Regions from separate parts of the Rhodococcus indonesiensis genome, predicted to be linked through region 2. Evidence: riboswitches for the same ligand, from Rfam matches in the RefSeq annotation. Region 2 holds a riboswitch; the other holds the start of a gene.
The links. A riboswitch is a leader RNA that binds a small molecule or an ion and turns the genes downstream of it on or off. The one in region 2 is predicted to bind cyclic di-AMP.

Region 1 (7,415 bases), 2.0 Mb from region 2:
CCGTTTCGGGGGGTCGTCGCGCCCCGTCGCCGAGCATGGGATCGTGGTGCGATGAGCAGTGGTGCAGGGGTCTGGAGCCGAGTCCTCCGGGTGTTCTCACGCAAGCGTCCGGAGCCGCTCGATCCGGCGCGGCCGGACCTGGTGGTGGTGGTCTCGTCCTTCGACGACGTCGAGGCCTGTTCGACCGCCCTCGAGCGGGGCTCGGCGGCGGAACCGGGGTGGTCCCCGGAGGCGGAGGCCGTGCTGCGCCATCACCTCGAACTGCCGGCGGATTCGGTGGAGCAGGCGATCGCCCTGTGTGCACAGGACGGGTACGCCCCCGCCCAGCCCGCGCACCCGGCCGGGACCGGCCTCGAGGCCGTCCTGCTGCAGCGGGTGCAGGTCCTCGATGCGCTGCACTGTTCGCAGGAACGGTCACGGATGGCCTCTCTCGCCCAGCGCCTCGGCGGCACCGCGCTGGGGTGGGACGCCCTGCAGCCGGCGACGGGCGCTGACTAAGCTCCTCCGTGCGCCGCCGACGACGGCGTCGGACACAAGGAGCGAGATGCGGCGAGGGCAGGTGCGATGAACGCTGGACTACAGGCGGATGCGGTGGCCCGGAGCTGGCCGGCGGTCCTCGGTGCGCTCACCGCCGGACGCGACCTCGCCCGGGCGGAGGCCCAGTGGGCGATGGACGAGATCATGTCCGACAACGCCACGGCCGCGCAGATCGCCGCCTTCGGCGTCGCGCTGAAGATGAAGGGGGAGACCCCCGAGGAACTGCTCGGCCTCGCCGACTCGATGCTCGCCCATGCGCGCCTGGTGCCGGTGGACGACGACGTCGTCGACATCGTGGGCACCGGAGGGGACCGGGCGAACACGGTCAACATCTCCACCATGGCGTCGCTGGTGGTGGCTGCGTGCGGGATCCGGGTCGTCAAGCACGGCAACCGGGCGGCGTCGTCGAAGAGCGGCGGCGCGGACGTGCTCGAAGCGCTGGGCGTGCACATCGATCTCGGTCCCGAGGCCGTCGCGGCGTCGGTCGCCGAGGCCGGTATCGGGTTCTGTTTCGCACCCGTCTACCACCCCGCGCTCCGGTTCGCGGCCGCCCCGCGCAAGCAGATCGGAATTCCCACGGTGTTCAACGTGCTCGGGCCGTTGACCAACCCGGCCCGGCCCCGCGCCGGGCTGATCGGATGCGCGTTCCCGGAGCTGATCGGCACCGTCGCCGGGGTCCTCGCCGAGCGGGGCAACTCGGCTCTCGTCGTGCGGGGGGACGACGGCCTGGACGAACTGACCACGTCCACGACGTCGACGGTGTACGTCGTCCGGGACGGCAACGTGAGCACCGTGAGCCTCGACCCCACCGACCTGGGCGTCGCCCGGGTGCCGCTCGAAGCGCTGCGCGGCGGCGACGCCGCCGACAATGCCGCGATCGCGCGGGCGGTCCTCGCCGGCGAGCACGGGCCGGTGCGCGACGCGGTCCTGCTCAACGCCGCCGGGGCGATCGCCGCCTTCCGGGGGTTCGAAGGGTCGCTCGCCAGTGCCCTGGCAGCGGGGATGCAGACGGCCGCCGAGGCGCTGGACTCGGGCGCTGCGGCGGCGGTCCTTGCCCGCTGGGCCGAAGTGACCACCCGGCTCGCCGCCGGATCGCGGTGACCACCCGGCTCGCCGGCGCGAGGTGAACGCGGGACGGGCGGGGCTCCGTCCTATTCGCCGATCGAGAACCCGGCCTCGACATCGGCGCTCGAGTACGACTGGAAGGCGATGTGCGTCGCCGTCTTGGCCACGCCCTCGAGCTTGTTGATCCCGCGGGTGACGACCTCGGCGATCTCCTCGTGGTCCCGCACCCGCAGCAACGCGATCAGGTCGATGTCACCGGCGCACGAGTACACCTTGTCGACACCGGCCAGATCGGCGACCGCCTGAGCGGTCTCCGGAATCCGGTGGGCGTCGGCGTGGATCAGGACGATGGCGTGGATCATGGGCTCTCCTCGACTGCCGGGAACGGACGTGCGGGCGAGCACTCAGCGTAGGGGGTGCGCGACGGGGACCGGTTCGGCCCCGGCACGTGCCGTCCGGGCGCGTTCGCCCCATTGCGCCCAGGCGCCGGCGCCGCGGAGCGGCTCCGACCAGCCCTGGGTGGTTCGGACGATGCGGACGCCGTCGTCGTGGAGCCAGCGGACCAGTAGTCCGAGTTCCTCGACGAGTGCACCCCGCAGCGGGGCGGTCGTCGGTCGCACCGTCTCGGCTGCCGCGACGATCGCGTCGACCACGGGCATCGGCGGGACGCCGCGTGGAGCGACTCCCGCCCCCGCGAGCCGGCCCGCCCGGATCACCGCGAACTCCCAGCCGCCCTCTGCCCGCCGGCGGGCAGCGATCAGCTCGTCCACCGCCGCGAGAGCGGCCAGGCGCTGCGTCCGGCGCAGTGCGAGCACGGCGTCGGCCGTGCGGTCGCGCAACCTGGCCGCGCTCTCGAACAGTTCGGCGGCGCCGAGGTGTTCGATGCCTCGGCGCATCCGATGCAGCGGCTCGTCGTCCTCTCCGCGGAGCAGGGCGCGGGCGAGGTCCACTTGCCGTGCGTACTCGGCGGGGGTCTGCAGTCCGGCGGCTGCCGCGGCGCAGGCTCCGACGGCGTCCGGCGGGCAGTGCTCGCCGTGTCGCTTCGTGCGGGGTATGCGGCGGGTGCAGGTCCGCAGGTGGCAGAACTCGGCGACGGTCGTGGCCACGGCGACGGCGTCGGCCCGCGAGGAGAACGGACCGACGGCGTCGACCGTGGGGCCGCCGACCGGATGCGGTGGAGCCGCGGCGGGCGTCCGCACGACGGACAGCCGGGGGAACGCCTCGTCGGTGAGGGTGATCCACCAGCCCCGCGCGGGGAACTTGGAGCGGCGGTTGTAGGGCGGAGCGTGCGCGGCCAGCAGTCTCAGCTCCCGCACCCCGGCCTCGAGTGCATGAGCGCATTCGACGTGGTCGATCCGGGTGGTGAGCGCCACCATCTCCTTCAACCGGGGCCGGGTCTCGGAACCCGTGAAGTAGTTGCGCACGCGGCGGCGCAGGTCCACGGCCGTACCGATGTACAGCACCTCGTCGGAGGGCCCGCGGAACAGGTACACGCCGGGCCGTCGCGGCAGGTGTGCCGCGAGGGACCGCTTGGCGCGTTGCTCCGCGGTGACCGCCGGCAGGTAGTCCCGCAGTTCGGTGAGGCTGTGGACACCCTGGTTCCCGACGCGCTCGATGAGCGCGTGCAGGACGTCGACGGTGGCCCGGGCGTCGTCGAGCGCGCGGTGCGTGGGCGTGGTGGACACGCGGAACAACTCGGCGAGGGCGGACAGTCGCACGGACGGGGCCTCGTCCCGGCCGAGCACGCGGCGCGCGAGCTTGACCGTGCACAGCACCGTGAACCGCGGCCACGCGACTTCGGTGCGGGACGCCGCGGCCCGCAGGAAGCCGACGTCGAAGCCCGCGTTGTGCGCGACGAGCACGGCCCCTGCGGCGAACTCGAGGAACGACGGCAGGACCTGCTCGATCCGGGGCGCGGAACACACCATGGCGGTGGTGATGCCGGTGAGCTGGACGATGTTCGGCGGGATCGACCGGCCCGGGTCGACGAGCGTGGCGAACTCACCGAGTACTTCACCGCCGCGGATCTTGACCGCGCCGATCTCCGTGATGGCGTCGTCCGTGGAGCTGCCGCCGGTGGTCTCGAGGTCGACGACGACGAACAGCGTCTCCCGCAACGGCGTGTCCAGTTCGTCGAACCCGAGCTGCACCCCGACGGCAGGGTCGGGTCGTCGGGGCACGGTCACGTCGTCAGGGTAGGAGCCGGGTCCGACACCGCGGGGAGTGGGATCCGGCACCAACCGGAGGGAAAAAGAGGGTCGGAGGCCCGGACCCGGCTCGACGAGACGAGGATCACATCGTCGATCACCCGTGTGGGTGTGGGCGCCGCCCCGACGGGGTAGCGACCCGGGTGGCACGGTGGGGCGTGTCGCCGCGACGGGCGGTGTCGCAGGCGTCCTCGCCGCGGAGATCGCCCGCGGGACCTGCGACGACGTGTCAGCGGGCCGGTGGCGGGCCCCGGGGCGTGCCGGCCACCGCCGCCGGGGCCGTCGCCCTCGAACCGACCGTTACGTTTCCGTGATCGCGCGGCCGGGGTCGTGCGGCCCGAATCGGGCATATCTGTCAATCTGCGGCCCATGAAGCGTCGAAGCTCGACATCCTCCGATGCGATTTCGTAATCTTTTCGAGACCAAGCGGTGAGGATGTCGAACCACCAGAGGGGAGACGCCGCTCGGTCACCGCCTAATCGGCGCATCCACAGCGGGTGCCCGAGCCGGGGACCCACGTTGTCCTCTGGGGTGAATCCCCTCCGACCGTCACCGCGGAACGAGGGGTAGGGCTGATCTTCCCAGCCCGAACCCGTCAGCTAACTCGGTCGGCGGACGAACGGAAGAAATGGAGCAAACCCCTCGTGGCGTCTCAGATTTCCAAGCGCACCGTCCGGCGCGCTGTCGTTGCCGGTGCCCTCGCTCTCGGTGCGGTCACCGTCTCGGCCGGTCCCGCCCTCGCGGAGCCGATCACCATTCCCGGCGTCGGCTCGTTCGACCTGCCGGCCGGCGTGACCCTTCCGCCGGAGGTCACCAACCTCGTCCCGCCGGCCCCGCAGGGTGCCGCACCGGCTCCGGCCGCGCCCTTCAGCGCGCCGGTGACCTCGGTTGCCCAGCGCGCCGTGGACGCAGCCCACAGCAAGCTCGGCGCCCCCTACGTCTACGGCGCCGCCGGTCCTGATGCCTTCGACTGCTCCGGACTGGTGCAGTGGGCCTACAAGCAGGCCGGTCTGAACCTGCCGCGCACCAGTTACGACCAGGCCTCCGCCGGCCGGGCCGTGGACGTCTCCGCCCTGCAGCCCGGCGACGTCGTGTCGTTCTACGGCGGTGGCCACTCCGGCATCTACATCGGCAACGGCAACGTCATCCACGCGTCGACCTCGGGTCAGCCCGTGAAGATCGCTCCGATGAACTCGATGCCGGTCGACGGGGCCCGCCGCTACTGAGCGACGACTCCACGACTGTCACGCAGTGCAGCGGGGGCGGACCGGTCGACGCCGGTCCGCCCCCGCTGGCGCTCCGGGGCCGCACTGCCCGGCGCAGCCGGAGCTACCGGCGGGTAGACACGACCCGGAGCCCTTCCGTAACCTGATCGAGATTTTTCGGGTAACGGGTGCGCAACGTCGAACGAAAGGACCTGGTCCCGTGGTGGTGGACTGGACGAAACCGTCGCTTCGGGCGCTGGTGATCGGGGTGCTCCTCGCGGTGTTCTCGGTGGCCGCCCCGGCCGGCGCCGACCCGGTGGGGGAGAGCCCCACCGCCGCACTGGAGCGGCTGGCCGAGCTGTCACGCAAGTCCGAGCAGACCACCGAGGCGCTGCACAACGCCGGAATCGACCTCGACGCGAAGGTCGAGGCCCAGCGCGCCGCCGACGCGGCTCTGACGCGCGACCGGGAGGTGCTGGCCGCCGCGGAAGCGGAACTCGCCGTCTTCCGGCCCACGGTGGACAAGCTCGCCGTCGCCAACTATCGCGGCGCCCGCACCAACCGGTTGTTCGCTCTGATGGTCAGCGAGTCGCCCCAGCAGCTGCTCGACCAGATGGCGGCGCTCGACGTCATCGCCCACCAGACCGCCGACCAGGTCGCGGGATTCCGCACCGCGTCGGCCGCGGCCACGGAGGCTGCGCTGGCCTCCCAGCGCTCGGCCGACCAGGCGCGCGCCGCCGCCGAGCAGGCCCAGGTCGTGCGGGACGAACTGCAGCGGCAGCAGAGCGAACTCGAGGCCCGGATCGACGAGGTGCTCGCCGCGTTCGCCGACCTGAGCGCCGAGGAGAAGGCCACCCTCGCCGGCACCCCGTTCCCCCCGGGATTCGATGCCGAGAAGATCCTGTCGAGCCTGGCCCCCGGCAGCGGCAGCGGTGCCCTGCAAGCCGGCATGACCCGGATCGGCAGCCCGTACAGCTGGGGTGCCGCCGGTCCCTCCGAGTTCGACTGCTCCGGTCTGGTGGTGTGGGCCTACAAGCAGATCGGCAAGGACCTGCCGCGGTCGAGTCAGGCCCAGGCGCAGGGGGGCACCCCCGTCCCGCGCGATCAGCTCCGACCCGGCGACGTCGTGACCTTCTACGACGACGCCTCGCACGTGGGGCTGTACGCGGGTAACGGCAACGTCCTGCACGCCTCCACCTACGGAGTGCCGGTCAAGGTCGCCCCGATGGACCGGATGCCGTTCCACAACGCCCGCCGGTACTGACGTCCGCCGCGCCGCCCCCGCGGCGCCGTCGTGGGCGCGACCTACACTGGCCGCCGTGCCCGCGCCCGATTCGTCGCCCCGCCCCCCTGGCAGCCGCCGGTGGGAGCGGCTCGGCGTCGCCGGACTGGTCGTCGCGGTCCTGGCCGTCGGCCTCTCGCTCGCGTTCACGCCCGACGACGGCCCGGCGGAACCGGGCTCGCACCGGGCCGTGCAGGAACTGCTCGACACATGGTCCCGGGCCGTGCGCACCGCCGACCCGGCGGTACTCGCCACCGTCGTGGATCCCCGCGCCCGCCCGGGACTGCTCGACGCGGAGGTCCGCCGCGCGGAGGCCCTCGCCGCGTTGCCGCTGGCGGACTTCGCCTACGAGCTCGGTCCGGACCTCGGCACCGACGTCCCCGACGACCTGGCGGCCCGGCTCGGCGCCGACGAGGCCCGTGCCCTCACCGTCCTGCTGCGCTACGCCGTCGAAGGGATCGACGACGAACCGACGCGCAAGCCCGTGACGGTGGTCCTCGCCCGCCGGGGGGAGCAGTGGCACCTCGTCGACGACCGCCCGCTGCCGGGCGCGGAAACCACCACCTGGCGGGGGCCGTGGGACTACGGCCCACTCGAGGTCCGGGCCGTGGACACCGGAGCCGGGAGCCGGTCCCTCGTCGTGGGCCATCCCGAGCACTCGTCCCTCGTCGCCGACATCGCCGCCGAACTCGCCGCCGCCGTCGAGGCCGTGGACGCCGTGTGGGGAACCGGATGGCCCCGCCGCGCCCTCGTGCTCGTCACCGCCTCGCACGACGAGTTCACCACCCAGGTCGGCAGCCGCTACAACGGCGCGGACATCGCTGCCGTCGCGGTGTCCGACGCCGTCGATCACGAGCGGGGCGAGACCACCGGTCAGCGCATCGTCTTCAGTCCCGCCGCGGAGCAGCGGCTGGACCGGGCGGGCCTGCGGGCGATCCTGCGTCACGAACTCACCCACGTCGCGGCGCGCACCGACACCGTCGACGGGTCACCGCTGTGGATCCTCGAAGGCTATGCCGACTACGTCGGCTACCGCGGCACCGGCGGCGATCTCGCCGCGATCGCGCCCACCCTCGCCGCCGTGGTCGCCGAGCGCGGGGCGCCGACCACGCTGCCCGC
Region 2 (7,415 bases):
CTTGTTGCGCATCACCTCCTCGAGCACTGCCCGGTCGAGGCTGACCAGGGTCAGACCGTGCGCGGGGTTCTTCACCAGCTGCAGCCGTCCGTAGCGGGCCATGGTGTCGACGATGTCGACGAGCAGCGGCTGCGGGACGGCGAACCGGGAGTGGGTGACGAGCGCGTCGACGACCTGCTCGGCGTCGTGCCCCGCGGCCCGGGCGTTCCACAACGCCAGGGGGGTGACGCGGTAGGTGTGCACGTGCTCGGGGGCGCGTTCGAGTTCGGCGAACGGAGCGATCGCCTGTCGGGCCTCGTTGGCGAGCGCATGGTCGACTTCGAGGAGCAGGGTCTTGTCGGACTGGACGATCAACGGTCCGTCGGGCACGGACGCCTCCTAGCACGGGAACAGAGAACAACCTCTCCATTCTCCAGGCGGGACGGCCGGGCCGCCACCGCCGCCGTCAGTCGACGAGGGCGACCGTGGTGATGCGGTGCAGCACGAAACTGCGGACCGTGCCCGCGGCCGGGTCGAACGCCTCGAGCTGTCCGCCGCCGACGGCGACCGGATCGACGATGCGATGAGTGGCGACACCCTGCGCGTCGACGTAGCCGATCCGGACGCTGCGCTTGTCGCGCGCGGCGAGCTGCAGCAGTGCCATCGTCGCGGCACCGCCGGTGCGGGAGCCGTCACCACGGACCGTGGTCCCACGCGGGGCGGCCGCGGCCCGGTCCCCGGCGCGCAGCGTGCGGATCAGGTTGTCGAGCTGCTCCCCGGTCGGTGGGGTCGGGCCGGCGTAACGGGGCCGTGCCCGCGGCACCGACACCCGTGCGCCTCGCGGCCGCAGATCGAGCACCGCACCGGTTGCGTCCTCGCCCGCCGGCGCAAATCCCGCACCGCGCAGCTCGGCGAGCACCTCCGCCAGCGGCGCCTGCGAGATCGCGACCGTCGGCGCGACGGCACGCAGGGCGAGGTGGACGGCGACGGGGTGCCGGAGTACCTCGGCCAGCAGCGCGGGGTCGTCGGAGCGGACGAACGAGGCGGCGACCCCGGCGCGGAGCCGGCCGTGACGGCGGGCGACGTCGTCGATCAGGTAGGTCAGCGCCTGGGGGACCGGCGTTCGCGAATGCGTGGCGAACAGGGCGTGCAGGTCGGCGGCGCCGGTGCCGGCATCCAGGGCGCGGCGCACGCCGGCCTCGGTCACCCGGTACACGGTCGCGGCGCCCGCCGACTCGACGTCGGCGACCAGAGCGATGCGGTCCGCGAGTTCGGGTACCAGCGGACCGGGCGCGACCACCGTCAGGTCGGCCTGGACGAGCACGTAGTCGACCGGCTCGGGCAGGACCGCGGCCATCTCGGCGTCGGGGTCGCCGCCGTGCAGCAGCGCCTTACCGGGGGAGGCGAGAGCACCGTGCGCGACGACGGCCAATGCCGTCGCTTCGCGCAGCGTCTCGGCCACCGTGTCACCGCCGAGCCGGGCCGCCCACCGCGGCCGCCGCCAGGCCAGCACGGCTCGTGCCACCTCCGCGTCGGGCGCCGACCCGGGTACCTCGGCGAGCAGCTCGAGCAGCAGACGTCGCTCTCGGGGTGCGGCGGTGGACCGGACCTCGTCGGAGAGTGCGGCGATCGGCTTGTCCGTCGCGTCGCGGCGCCCGACGAGCCACATGCGGCGCGGCGCGTCGAGCCACGCGCCGGCGAGCACGGCCCAGCGCTGCGCGGGGGGTGCGTTCGACCAGCCGTCGGCGGCGGTGGTCGGCGCCCAGTAGTCGTCGACGTCCGTGGTCGGCGCCGGCTGCGGCATGCCCCGCGCGATCAGGCCGGCGGCGGCGAGCACCTCGACGAGCAGCGCGGCGAGCTGCTCGTCCACGTCGACCGTCTTGGCGAGGCGACGCAGTTCCCGCACCCCGAGACCCCCGGACTTGAGAGCGGGAGCGGGGAGGGCTCCGAGCGCGTCGATCAGGTTCTCGCAGTGCCGCAGCAGCTCGAGGGCGGCACCCGCCGCGGTGGCGTTGACGTCGGCGACGACGTGCGTCGCGGGCAGCGGCCGGGGCGGGGTGAGGGTGGCGGGGTCGAACGGCGCCTCCTCGCGCAGCGCCTGACCGACGCGGTGCGGCAGCTCGACGGTCTCGTCGTCGAGCCGGATCAGCAGCCCGGCCGCGATCAGGCGCTGCACGGGCCGGTCGGCGGGGGTGCCGGGGGCGGCGTCGCGGGTCCGCCCGACGGGGGAGGTGCGCGCCAGCGTGTCGAGCAGGCTGCGCCGGGCCGGGTCGAGGCCGGCGAGGACGGTACCGAGTTCGTCGGGCAGCTGGTCGGGGTCGGGGCCGCGGCCGAGGCGCCACGGCACCGTCGCGGCGGCGGCCTCGACGACCCGCAGCCCGTCGGCCGGGCCCCACACGAAGGAGAGCCGGCGCAGGGCCTCGAGGGAACGGTCGACGTTCTTGGCGGTGACACGACCGGAGAGGGAGTCGAGCAGAGCGCGTCGCGTGACGGGCTCCCGGTCGGCCCCCAGCCGGGTCAGGGCCTCGACCACCCCGAAGTCGAGGACGGAGAGCTCGTCGGCGGCGCGGAACACCGAAGCACGCTGCTGTGCGCGGCCGGCCAGGACGGTCATCGTGGCGGGTGGCGGGACCACCAGGTCGGGGCGGGCGCGCAGCAACTCGCCGAGGTCGGCGTCGCGGCGGTCGGCGAGCCAGCGGGCGAGTGACTCCGGGCCGGTCTCCGGCGCGGCGGGGTCGGTGGCGGTCATCGACACCAAGATTAGAGACCTGAAGTGGCTGTCCGTGAACCTGCCTGCCAAAATGAGCGCATGGCTGACAATTCGAAGAAGCAGTACGTCGATCCGGGGTGGCCCAAGGTGGCGGACGGGGACCATGCCGTCACCGAGTTGTCCTCGACTCGTTCCGGCCCGCTGTCCCCGTACGGTGAGGAGATGGAGTTCCCGCTGCCCGTCGACGCCCTCCCGTACACCCATCCCCGCACCGTCATCAACCGCTGATCCGGATTGCGAAAGAGCCCCGCACCTGCAGGTGCGGGGCTCTTTCGTGCGGCTGTGCCGGGTGTCAGCTCGGCAGGGCGGCGTTGACCGCGTCGACGAGGTTCTGGTCGACGGCGATGCCGGCCTGGCGCAGGGCGTCGAGACCCTGTTCGAAACCGGCCCGCAGGCCCTGGGCCTCGGCGGGCAGCGCAGGCACCTCGGGTGCCTCGGGGGCGGCCTCGACGACCGGGGTGTTCTGGACGGTGCCGGCGCTCGTGGACGGCGCGCTGCGCTGCGTCGGCGCACTGCTCAGGCCGAGGCTCGAGGAGCAGGACGGCCATGCGCCCCAGCCCTGGCCGGCCAGCACTCGCTCGGCGACGACGATCTGCTCTTCACGGCTGGCCTGGTTGGCGGTCGCGGCGTACTCGCCGCCGCCGTAGGCGTTCCACGTGCTGGGGGAGAACTGCAGGCCACCCTGGTAGCCGTTGCCGGTGTTGATGCCCCAGTTGCCGCCGGACTCGCACTGCGCGAGGCGATCCCAGTCGGAGTCGGGAGCGGCGTTGGCGGTGCCGCTGAAGGCGACGCCCGTGACGCCGAGAACGGCGCTGGTCAGCGCGAACTTGGCGACGGTGCGGCCGGTGTTGGTGGGTTTGCGATGGCGTCCGCTCATGTCGGCTCCGGTTCCTCTCCGTACGCGCCTGCGAGGTCAGCTGTCGGGTTCGGGCTGAAGAGGTAGCCCGGCCTCCTCGCCGGTGGGCGATTCGGCTTCACCCCGAGGACCGTCGCCGTGGCGACGATCCGGGTGCCTCCTGGGAATCGGTGTTCCCTGGGAGACCGTGTGGGTCCCCCGCTTCCTGCTCCCGTGGATCGTTCGTCGGGACACCGGGATTCCGCGGAGCAGGATTTGGCGCGACGGACCCGGGGTGGCCGAACCAACCGGCCGGACACGACGGTAACGGCTCGGGACGGTGATTGTCACCAATTGATAACGCCGGGCGTCGCACGCACGATGCAGAGGTGGCCGGTGTGGCGCGATGAAGTCGCAGGTAGGGCCGAAAGTCCATCGCCGGTTCCGGTCTGCGACCTCCCCGTTATTCCCGCGTTATGTGAGGAACGTCACACGTAACCCGGCCGGTTGTCCACCGGGACGATGTCCTTCCCGAGCGGCATCAGCGAGATCGGCACCATCTTCAGATTCGCGAGCGCCAGCGGGATGCCGATGATCGTGATCGCCATCGCGATCGCCGTCACGACGTGCCCCAGGGCGAGCCAGATGCCGGCGACGACCACCCAGATCACGTTGCCGATCAGCGAACCCGCCCCCGCTGTGGGCTTGTCCACCACCGTCTTGCCGAACGGCCACAGCGCGTACACGCCGATGCGGAACGCCGCGATGCCGAACGGGATGGTGATGATCAGCACGAAGCAGATCAGGCCCGCCACGAAGTACCCCAGCGCCAGCCACAGGCCGCCGAAGACCAGCCAGATGATGTTGAGCAGAATCCTCACGTGCGGTCCCTTCCGCGGGCGCGCCGGCCGGAGCGCAGCGCGAAGGTCAAGGCCAGCACGAAACCGAGCGGCCAGGCGAGAGTCAGCAGATACAGGACCAGGCCCGGCCGGCCGTCGGTGACGACGGGGGTCAGGAAGATCGCCACGACGGCGACGACCCCGACCGCGAAGCAGGCCAGCGCGGCCTTGAGCAGGCCGTTGCCCGGTACGGAAGAACTGGAGGTACCCACGCGTTCCACCGTAGTGCTTCCGCGGCCCGGCGCGCCTTCGCCGGACTTTCGGAAGCGGACTCCGCCACGGGTACACTGACGCATGTCTGCGCGTCCCGCACTCGAAGCGGGGCGCGTTGTTTTGCATATCCACTCGTGCCCTGCGGGGCACGGCTGTCGAGGAGCGGGTGAACGCAGTGCCTACCGGCAAGGTGAAGTGGTACGACGTGGAGAAGGGCTTCGGCTTCCTGTCCCAGGAGGAGGGCGAGGACGTCTACGTACGCGCGTCCGCGCTCCCGGCCGGGGTCGAGGGCCTCAAGCCGGGGCAGCGGGTCGAGTTCGGCATGGCCGCGGGCCGCCGCGGGCCGCAGGCCCTCAGTCTGAAACTGCTCGAGCCGTTGCCGTCGGTCCGTCAGGGTGGCCGGCGCGAGGCGGCCCCCCAGAAGCGGCACACCCCCGACGAACTGCACGGCATGGTCGAGGACATGATCAAGCTCCTCGAGGCCACCGTGCAGCCGGAGCTGCGCAGGGGCCGTCATCCCGAGCGCAAGACCGCCCAGCGGATCTCCGAGGTCATGCGCGCCGTCGCGCGCGAACTCGACGCCTGACGCCTGAGCGAGAGGGGCCTTCCGGTGCAGCACCGGAAGGCCCCTCTCGCGTGCGCTGTGGCTCGGAACGCGTGCGCGTTGTGGCTCGGAACGCGTGCGCGTTGTGGCTCAGAACGTCTGGATGGCCCAGACCGGCGCCTGCTCCCCGGTCGCGGGCAGCTGCAGCACCACGTTCAGCAACTGCGCTCCGGGATCGGACGGCACCGTCACGGCACGGGCCTGACCGGGCGTGTAGTCACGGAACCCCTCGAAGATCTCACCGGTGCGCGGATCGCCGTAGGTGACGTTGAGCCGCCAGTCGGACTCCGCGATCTCCGACGGCAGCGACAACTGCAGCGGCATGCCGGCCGGGACCTCGAGCATCACCGCCTCCAGGCCGGCGCACGTGCCGTCGGCGCTGCACAGGCCGGGATCGACCGTGACCGTACGGCCCTGCGCATACGCCGTCACCGTGGGCAGGCTCGGCGGTGCCGACCGGACGAGGGAGACCACGACCGCGGTGAGCCCGCCGATCGCGATCAGCGCCACGACCACCAGGATCGCGATCGTCTTCTTCGTCCGGGGGTGCAGTCTCATCGGGTTCCGTTTCTCGTCGTACGTCCGCCTGGCCGCGGGATGCGACCGGTGGTCTCCTGGGTGGCGTGTTCCGGGCGTTTGCCTCCGAAGCCCGGAACGACGGTGCCTCCACGGTAGGTGAGGATCGTCTGCGTCAGCCCGAGGGCCAGCACGACCGTGATCACGGTGAACCCGAGCCAGTACTCGGTGGGCAGCAGCACCCCCAGCGCCCCACCGAACACCCAGCTCAGTTGCAGCACCGTCTCCGAACGACCGAACCCGGACGCGATGGACTCCTCCGGGAGGTCCTGCTGCAGGGACGCATCCAGCGACACCTTCGCCAGGGCGCTCGCGCAGGCCCCCACCAGCGCCACCAGCGCCGCGGTGAACAGGCTGCCCGTCGCGGCGGCCAGCGCCGCGACCACCGTCACGGCCGCGGTGCAGCGCACCACGATCAAGGCCGGCCGGCCCAGGGTGAGTCGCGCGCCGGTCGCGTTGCCGGTGAAGTTGCCGACGGCGGCGGCGGCGCCGACCAGGCCCAGCATCGCGGCCTGGACCAAGGGCTCGTGCTCGGTCCTCGACTTGGCGACGAAGGCGATGAACAAGGTCAGGAAACCGGTGAGCACCCGGATCGTGCCGTTACCCCACAGTCCGGTGAGCACGGCCCGTCCCAGCGGCTGGCGACGGCCCTTCCCGCCGCCGGTGGCGCGCCCGGGTGCCGCGACCACTTCGGTGCGGGCCTCGGCACCGTGATACGACAGCGTGGCCGGCACCTCACCCTCGGTGACCTCCACCCACGAGGGGATCCGCATGCTCAGGTACGCGCCGAACGCGGTGATGGCGGCACACAGCCACAGGGCCCCGGACGAGCCGAACAACCAGGCCGCGGCGGCGGCGACCGCCCCGGCGCCCATCGTGCCGCCCACCAGGCCGAAGACCGTCAGCCGCGAGTTCACCCGGACGAGATCGATCTCGGGTGGCAGCACCCGCGGTGTCACCGCCGACTTGAGCACGGCGAACGATTTGGACAGCACCATCATCGCGAGGGCGGCGGGGTACAGGCCCCAGCTGTCGAAGTTGAACACCAGCACCACCGCGAGCACGGTGCGGGCTGCGAACGAGGTCGCCAGCGCCAGCCGACGACCGTGCTGCAACCGGTCGAGCAGCGGGCCGATCAGCGGGGCGATCACCGCGAAGGGGGCGATCGTGATGAGCAGATACAGGGCGACCTTGGTCTTGTCCTCACCCGTCGCCGCGGAGAAGAACAGGGTGTTCGCCAGGGCCACGGCGACCGCGGCGTCGCTGGCGAAGTTCGCCATCGTCGCGTAGGTCAGGGCCGTCAGGCCCGAGCGGTCCGCGCCGTCCGCCGTGGCGGCCCGGCGGAACGTCGCGATGCCCTTGCTCGTCAGCTCCCGGCTGCGTAGCGCCGCGACGCGCGTGACCGTGAGCTTGCGCGGCATCCGCGGGGCCCGTGGGGCGTCGGCCCGCTCGCCGCGGGACGTGTCGTCGCCCCGGTGCCGGCGGGCGTCCTCGACCGGGTGCAGCGGTGGCAGGGGAGTGCGCCGCGCGGACGTGCGC

Region 1: another riboswitch for cyclic di-AMP. It lies ahead of ACM26Y_RS14715 (C40 family peptidase); the one in region 2 lies ahead of ACM26Y_RS05445 (resuscitation-promoting factor Rpf1 domain-containing protein).

What each region holds. Positions count from the first base shown of each region.
Region 1 covers NZ_CP180630.1:3,199,202-3,206,616, reverse strand. The annotation lists gene ACM26Y_RS14735 (hypothetical protein) at 52-498, shown strand; gene trpD (anthranilate phosphoribosyltransferase) at 565-1,638, shown strand; gene ACM26Y_RS14725 (Lrp/AsnC family transcriptional regulator) at 1,689-1,964, opposite strand; gene ACM26Y_RS14720 (DEDD exonuclease domain-containing protein) at 2,007-3,782, opposite strand; cyclic di-AMP (ydaO/yuaA leader) riboswitch at 4,272-4,439, shown strand; gene ACM26Y_RS14715 (C40 family peptidase) at 4,454-5,035, shown strand; gene ACM26Y_RS14710 (NlpC/P60 family protein) at 5,235-6,278, shown strand; gene ACM26Y_RS14705 (hypothetical protein) at 6,334-7,415, shown strand, end outside.
Region 2 covers NZ_CP180630.1:1,155,647-1,163,061, forward strand. The annotation lists gene ACM26Y_RS05430 (DNA repair helicase XPB) at 1-369, opposite strand, end outside; gene ACM26Y_RS05435 (helicase-associated domain-containing protein) at 446-2,728, opposite strand; gene ACM26Y_RS05440 (hypothetical protein) at 2,789-2,977, shown strand; gene ACM26Y_RS05445 (resuscitation-promoting factor Rpf1 domain-containing protein) at 3,042-3,626, opposite strand; cyclic di-AMP (ydaO/yuaA leader) riboswitch at 3,636-3,861, opposite strand; gene ACM26Y_RS05450 (YccF domain-containing protein) at 4,073-4,465, opposite strand; gene ACM26Y_RS05455 (hypothetical protein) at 4,462-4,704, opposite strand; gene ACM26Y_RS05460 (cold-shock protein) at 4,872-5,282, shown strand; gene ACM26Y_RS05465 (DUF2771 family protein) at 5,391-5,858, opposite strand; gene ACM26Y_RS05470 (MFS transporter) at 5,855-7,415, opposite strand, start outside.